Linked DNA regions of Magnetofaba australis IT-1. Each later gene encodes a partner of the first gene's protein in a complex. Links are inferred from orthologs where the notes say so. Each region holds a gene or a part of one and is shown on either strand. Other genes may lie near its edges.

Region 1 (3,715 bases):
CCCGCCAGCATCCACAGATAGCCGCGTTGGCTCAAACGTGAGCCCGCCGCGTCGGTCTGCGAGGTCCACGGGCGGGGATTGTTGGAGACCAGCATGACGCCCTCTCCCTGCGCCGCCACTTGCAGCAGCCGCACCCCAGGATGTGTGCGCCAATCGCTGGGAGAGAGCGCCAAATACTCCGCCCAGCCGCCGGTGATGGGCTTGGCCCACAGAGCCCCGCCAATGATCAATGCCGAGACCAGAGTTCGCCCGGATTTCACGTTATGTCGTAACGTAGTAAGAGTGGCGATGAGGGCTGCGCCCGTCAGCAGATCCATGCAGATGGTCGCTGCCAAGGTGTGATAGGCCCAGCCTTTTCCTTGCAGCACAAACGCCGCCATGCCCAGGGCGCATGCGCTCCACAAACTCCAGGCGGTCAGGCTGTATTGGGCGCGCCAACCGGTGGCGATGCTCACCCCGAACGCCAGCAGCGCGGCATACCCCACAAAAGAGAGGATGGGCCCGCTGAGCAGGGTGTTGGCGCTGGCGTCCATTCCGCCATACAGATCCAACGCCACGCCAACCATCTGGAAATATTCTGGAAAGAAAACAGTAATCAAGAATCCGTAGGCTGCGCAAACCACTGTCATCACCCCAGGCCAACCCAACCAAAGGGGGCGTAAGGCGCGCTGCTCGGGACGCAGAATGAGGGTAGCGATGAGCGCGGCCAGAGGCATGAGCAGATAGTGGGGTTTAATCAGAATCCCCAGCGCCGCCAGCACGGTCACCGCGGCGCCCGCCATGCGCATAGTGGAGGTCAGGGGCGTGGGGTCATGCAGGCGCCACGGCAACCAGAACAATCCCGGTGTGATGAGAGTGGCGATAAGCTGTTCGCGCTGACCAAAATGGTAACCAGGGTGACCCATCAGCACAGCCGCAATGCCCAGGAGAGCCATCATGGTGAGGGCGCGATTGGGGATCAGCGCGCGTAACGGCGGCCAGCACACGAGCGCGGCCCCCACCGCCAGCAGGTTGATCCACAGCGCCACGGCGGCGTAATCGCTCAGGTGCAGCAGAGTCGCGAGCCATTGAAACGGACTGATCAGCAGAAAGAATAGTGGCGGATTCACCTCCAGCGCTTCGTGCAGATAACGTCCGCCGGAAGTCAGCACCCGCGCAATTTCCAGACACCACACAAGATCATGGTTGATCAATAGGTTGCGGGTCTGAAGCCAAGCGCCAAACGCCGCCGTCAGGCAAGCGAAGAGGGTGAGTGCGACAATGATAATGAGGCGGCGTGCATGCATGATGAGTTGGATCTTGGGCGCCATGGGGGGCGGCTGAATCAAGATTTCAGGGCGATGGGGCCGTGTGGGCGGCTTTTATCTCAGGCGCTTGTGGCGATGTGCGCGCCACAAACCCTGGACGCGCTCTGAGAGCCTTGCCAGGATACGGGGAAACGCCCACATCTCCAACCCATGATTGCCTTATGACCGTTAGCACGCCGGAAATCTGGACATTTCGCACCCTGATTCAGTGGACCACCCAGTGGTTGACCAAGCAGGGGATTGTGGACAATCCGCGTCTGGATGCGGAGCTGCTGCTGGCCCATGCGCTGAAATTGCGCCGATTGGACCTGTTTCTGGACCCGGATAGACCGTTACACGATGACGAGCTTAACCGTTACAAAGTTCTCATCAAAAAACGCGCATCTCGCGAACCTGTGGCCTATATTTTAGGATCGCGTGAGTTTTGGAGTCTGACGTTTCGCGTGGGCCCTGGCGTGCTGATCCCCAGGCCGGAAACTGAGACCCTGGTGGAGCGGATTTTGGAGGGCGTTGCTGATCGCGAAGCGACATTGCGCATCCTGGATGTGGGGGTGGGCTCCGGCGCGATTCTGTGCGCTTTACTTGACGAGCTTCCCAACGCCACCGGGGTGGGCGTGGATCGCGCCGCCGAGGCGTTGGCGTGCGCGCGCAGCAATGTGGACGCACTGGATCTGGTCGCGCGCGCTGAGATCGTTGAGGGAGATTTATTCAGTCCTTTCAATGATCAATCCGAACTGTTTGATGTGATCGTCTCCAATCCGCCCTACATCGCCAGCGCGGTGATCGAGACCCTGGAGCCGGAGGTGCGCGACCACGAACCACGCGGCGCGCTGGATGGCGGCGCCGATGGCCTGGCGTGCTATCGGGCGCTGATTCCGGCGTCCAAACCGCTGCTCAAGTCCGGTGGATTGCTGGCGCTGGAGATCGGTTATGATCAGGGCGAAGCGATCTTCGATCTGTGCCGGGAGGCGGGCTTTGCAGCGGTGTCCATCACCCAGGATCATGCGCGACGGGATCGTGTTATTACCGCAACGGCGTAACAAAATCTTCAGTTATCACATAACGCATGTATAACGGTGTATAATGCGCGACTTTTCCAACCATCCTGTGCTCATTACCGGCTGTTCCAGCGGCATCGGCTATCATGTCGCCCATGGCTTACACAAGCGCGGTTATCGCGTCTTCGCCACTGCGCGTCAGGTTGAGGATGTGGCGCGTCTGCAAGCTGAGGGGCTGGAGGCGCTGCAACTGGATCTGGACCACTCCGCCTCCATTGACACGGCGGTGACGGAGATTCTGTCGCGCACCGGCGGACGACTCTACGGACTGTTCAATAATGGCGCCTACGCCCAGCCCGGTTGCGTGGAGGATCTGAGCCGCGAAGCTTTGAGATTACAGTTTGAAACCAATCTGTTCGGTCAGCATGAGGTGACTACGCGGGTGATTCCCGCCATGCGCGCGGCGGGGCAGGGGCGCATCATTCAGAACAGTTCGGTATTGGGCTTTGTCGGCCTGCGCTATCGCGGGGCTTATGTGGCCAGCAAATTCGCCCTGGAGGGGCTCTCCGATACGCTGCGCCTGGAGTTGGCCGGAACCGGCATCCATGTCAGCCTCATTGAGCCGGGTCCCATTGAGAGTGAAATCGGTCCCAAGGCGCTGCCGCACTTTCATCGTCATATCGATATCGAAGGCAGTGTGTGGCGCGACATCTATAAAAGCGAACTGGAGCGTTTGGGCAACGAACCCCCCAACCGCTGGCGTCTGGGGCCCGAGGCGGTGCTGCAGCGGGTGATCCATGCGTTGGAATCGCCGCGCCCGAAGATCCGCTATCCAGTCACCACGCCGACTTACGGCTTCGCCATTCTCAAACGCCTGCTGCCGGTGCGTTGGCTGGACCGCTTGCAACAGTACGCCTCATAATCCCCAAGAGGAGCGCCATGGAAGATCTCACCCAACTGCGTGACGCCCTGCGCCAATTCGCTACAGAGCGCAATTGGGCGCAATTCCATACACCGAAGAATCTGGCCATGGCGCTGTGCGGTGAGGCCGCGGAGTTGATGGAGCCATTCCAATGGCTGACGGTGGAGCAGAGCCGGGAATTGACCGACAAACAGCGCGAGGCGGTGGCCCAGGAGATTGGCGACGTGCTGATCTATCTGACCATGTTGGCGGACAAACTGGGGTTGGACCCGCTCACATGCGCCCATGAGAAGATGGCGCTCAATGCGCGCAAATACCCGGTCGACGTGGCGTATGGATCGGCGCAGAAGCGCGGTTTGCCAGCAGATGAGGGGGGCGGATGAACTCTTTTTTGCGCAAACTGCCCGAGGGCGCTCTGCATGCGGCGGATCTGAGCATGATTCAGGTCAATGTGGGGCTGACGTGCAATATGGCGTGCGCCCACTGCC
Region 2 (3,368 bases), 420 kb from region 1 along the record:
TGCTCGACGTACTTTCCCACAACCCGTTGGGCATCTTCCAGCGATAATGGCGTCTGAGGCCGAATGCACTCACGCTTCAAACTACCGTGAAAACGCTCCAGTTTTCCGTTGCTCTGCGGATAGTAAGGCGAAGTCCTCACATGCGTCATGCCGGATTCCCGGATGAACGCCTTAAAATCGTTGGCAACGAACTGCGGCCCATTGTCTGAGATCAGCCGCGGCTTAGCTTCCGGATAGGCCTCCTGAGCTCGGAGCAGGACCACTTCAACCTCATCTTCCTTCATCGACTCACGAATCTCCCAGTGGAGGATAAACCTGCTACATCCATCCAGGACACTGCACAGATAGTAGAACGTCCCCTGGATATTCAGATAGGAGATGTCCACATGCCAGTGTTTATGCGGCTCCGAAGGCTGTTTGAACCCTGTGCCCTTCTGCGAGGGCGATGGGCTCCAACGACGCATCAGCCCGGCAGTTCTGAGCACACGCAGCACTGAAGAGGGGCTGACCGCCACCACGCCTGCATCCAGCATCATGTAGGTCAGGCGCCGATAGCCCTCTGACGGATGTTCATGGAAAAAGGCGACAATCGCTTCCCTTTCCCAATCGTCCAGCCAAAAATCTCGGGGAATACGGCCATTGTGGTCATTAACCATTCCATAGCGCTTGCGCCATGAATAGAACTTGCCCCTTTGCACGCCTATCCAGTTGATAATTCGGCTCGTGTCGATTTCGCTCTTGTCTGACCAAAACGCCACGAAATTCACCACCGAATCCCGTATGTCCGGCTCCACCCAGCAGCCGTTCAGCTCACCCCAAGACTTTTTTTTAGCGCAACATGCGCCTCAAGAAGCTCAGACATAACTTCATTTTTGGTTGCCAACTTCGCTTCTAGTTCGGCAATCTGTCGGTCACAAGCCTTTTGGCCGCGTTTGTCAGACAAGGCCGCTTCGCCGTTCTCAAACAAAGCCTTTTGCCAGCGATAGTACTGGCTGGGCTGAATGCCCGCCTCGTCGCACAGATCCGAGAGAACCACCTTCTCGACCAGGTGACGGCGCACATAGCCTACCTTCTGCTCAGCCGTAAATCTCCGCTTCTTCCGTTCCATACAAACCTCCGCTTATTATCTACACATTATAAACGGCTTGTTTGTCATTTTCCAACTGAACCGAAACAATCTTGGGAGCTCGAGGGCGGAGCCCTCGATATCTTCTCGCTTCAAATGTCTCATTCTCTTCTGCGGCGACTATATGAACGCGGTCTTTGTATTTCACTGATGGGTGAAAAAATTTCAGCGTGAGTTGCGGATGAGAAAAAATTTATTCTCTCAAGCTTCACCCAACTGCGCCAGCAACTCCGCTTGATGATGCGCCAACAGGGCGTCGACGATCTCCCCCAACGCGCCCTGCATCACCGCATCCAATTTATGTAGAGTCAGATTGATGCGGTGATCGGTTACACGGTTTTGTGGGAAATTATAGGTGCGGATGCGCTCGGAACGGTCTCCCGATCCCACCTGACCCCGCCGCGCTTCGGCGCGCTCATCAGCGGCGGACTGGCGCTCCTGATCCAGCAGACGCGCCTGCAACACCTTCATCGCCTTGGCTTTGTTCTTGTGCTGGGATTTCTCATCCTGGCAGGTCACCACCAGGCCGGTGGGCAGGTGGGTGATGCGCACAGCCGAATCGGTGGTGTTGACGCTCTGTCCACCGGGCCCGGAGGAGCGATAGACGTCGATGCGCAGATCCTTGTCGGCGATATTGACGCTCACTTCATCGGCTTCGGGCAGAATCGCCACCGTGCAGGCGCTGGTGTGGATGCGTCCGCCCGCCTCCGTGGCGGGCACACGCTGCACCCGGTGCACGCCGGACTCGAATTTCAAGCTGGAGTAGACGCCCGCGCCGGTGATCATGGCGATGAGCTCCTTGAATCCGCCTAGATCCGTGGGGCTGCTATCCAGAATCTCCATGCGCCAGCCGCGCTGCTCCACATAGCGCCCATACATGCGAAACAGATCCGCCGCGAACAGTCCCGCCTCATCGCCGCCGGTGCCGGCGCGAATCTCCAAAATAACGTTCTTCTGATCGTCAGGATCCTTGGGCAGTAGCAGAATTTGCAGTTGAGCGTCACTCTCCTCCAATTGATGCTTCAGCGAATCACGCTCCTCTCGCGCCATCTGCGCCATCTCCGCATCGGCGTCAGGCTCGGCCAACATCTCCTCGGCGTCTTTAAGCTGCGCATCCAACTCCTTGTGCTGCGCATAGGCTTCCACAATGGGCTCCAGCTCGGCGAATTCGCGATTCAACTTGGCGAACCGTTCAGGATTGGAGGCGATATCCTGCTGACCCAGCAGAGCGGAGATCTCTGCATGGCGCTCACTCATCACACGGAGTTTATCGGTTAACGCCATAGCGAGACTCTCCAGCCCTTATCCATCGTCCAGTTTGAACAGTCGCCGGGTGGCGGCGGTGATCTGATCGCCATCGGGCTCATGGGCGGCCAGACGCAACTGTTCAGACGGATTGTGCAGAATTTTATTCACCAACAGGCGGGTCAGCTTCTCGATGCGCGCGCGGTCGTCATCGCTCAAGGTTTCCCAGCCGCGCAACTGCTTTTCCAACACCTCGTCACGCACGCCTTCAGCGTGAGCGCGTAACGCTTTGATGGTGGGCGCAACCTCCAGTGCAGAGATCCATTTCAGCAGCCCCGGGATCTCTTCAGAAACAATGTTTTCCGCCGCTTGCGCCGCTTCTGCGCGCTCCTGTCGGTTCTGCTCGACGATCTGATTCAGATCATCCATGTCATACAGAAAAGCGCTGTCCACATCGCCGATCTCCGGGTCCAGATCCCGCGGCACGGCGATATCGATAAAGAACATGGGGCGCTGGCGCCGCTCTTTGAGGGCCTTTTTCACCATGGGCGCATCCACCAGATAGACGGTGGAGCCGGTGGAGGAGATGATGATGTCGGCGCGGTGTAGATTCTCCGCCAGCTTCTCCATGGGGAAAGCGTGACCATCGAACTGGGCGGCCAGATTCTGCGCCCGCTCCAGGGTGCGGTTGGTGACGAACACTTTATCGATGCCGTTGGCCACCAGATGGCGCGCGGCCAATTCGCACATCTCACCGGCGCCGATGAGCAGACAGCTATGACCGTTCAATTCGCCGAAGATCTTGCGCGACAGCTCCACCGCTGCAAACGAAACCGACACCGCGTTTTCGGCAATGGCGGTCTCATTACGCACCCGCTTAGCGGTTTGAAAAGCGTGCTGAAAAAAGCGATTGAGAATAGCGCCGACGCTCTGTTGCGCCACGGCGTGCTGATAGGCCTTTTTCATCTGACCGAGGATCTGCGGCTCGCCCAGCACC

The links. Proteins that work in one complex are often made in the same cells at the same time.
Region 2: the proteins of prmC (region 1) and prfA are in contact, whole or in part, in a crystal structure (PDB 2B3T), measured with the Escherichia coli proteins. The link is inferred for Magnetofaba australis IT-1 from one-to-one orthologs.

Annotation. Positions count from the first base shown.
Region 1 is NZ_LVJN01000021.1:108,660-112,374, reverse strand. What follows is about bases 432-3,407. They hold prmC (peptide chain release factor N(5)-glutamine methyltransferase), read left to right. Parts: upstream 432-1,468; coding sequence 1,469-2,347; downstream 2,348-3,407. Other genes in these bases: MAIT1_RS19315 (nucleotide pyrophosphohydrolase), read left to right, coding at 3,245-3,407; MAIT1_RS19320 (SDR family oxidoreductase), read left to right, coding at 2,391-3,227; MAIT1_RS19330 (hypothetical protein), read right to left, coding at 432-1,310. In the rest of the region: more of MAIT1_RS19330, read right to left, coding at 1-431; more of MAIT1_RS19315, read left to right, coding at 3,408-3,610; arsenosugar biosynthesis radical SAM (seleno)protein ArsS, read left to right, coding at 3,607-3,715. UniProt on the Escherichia coli protein: Methylates the class 1 translation termination release factors RF1/PrfA and RF2/PrfB on the glutamine residue of the universally conserved GGQ motif, i.e. on 'Gln-235' in RF1 and on 'Gln-252' in RF2.
Region 2 is NZ_LVJN01000021.1:527,883-531,250, reverse strand. What follows is about bases 370-3,368. They hold prfA (peptide chain release factor 1), read right to left. Parts: upstream 2,411-3,368; coding sequence 1,328-2,410; downstream 370-1,327. Other genes in these bases: hemA (glutamyl-tRNA reductase), read right to left, coding at 2,429-3,368; MAIT1_RS20965 (transposase), read right to left, coding at 806-1,108; MAIT1_RS20970 (IS3 family transposase), read right to left, coding at 370-794. Also shown: more of MAIT1_RS20970, read right to left, coding at 1-369. UniProt on the Escherichia coli protein: Peptide chain release factor 1 directs the termination of translation in response to the peptide chain termination codons UAG and UAA.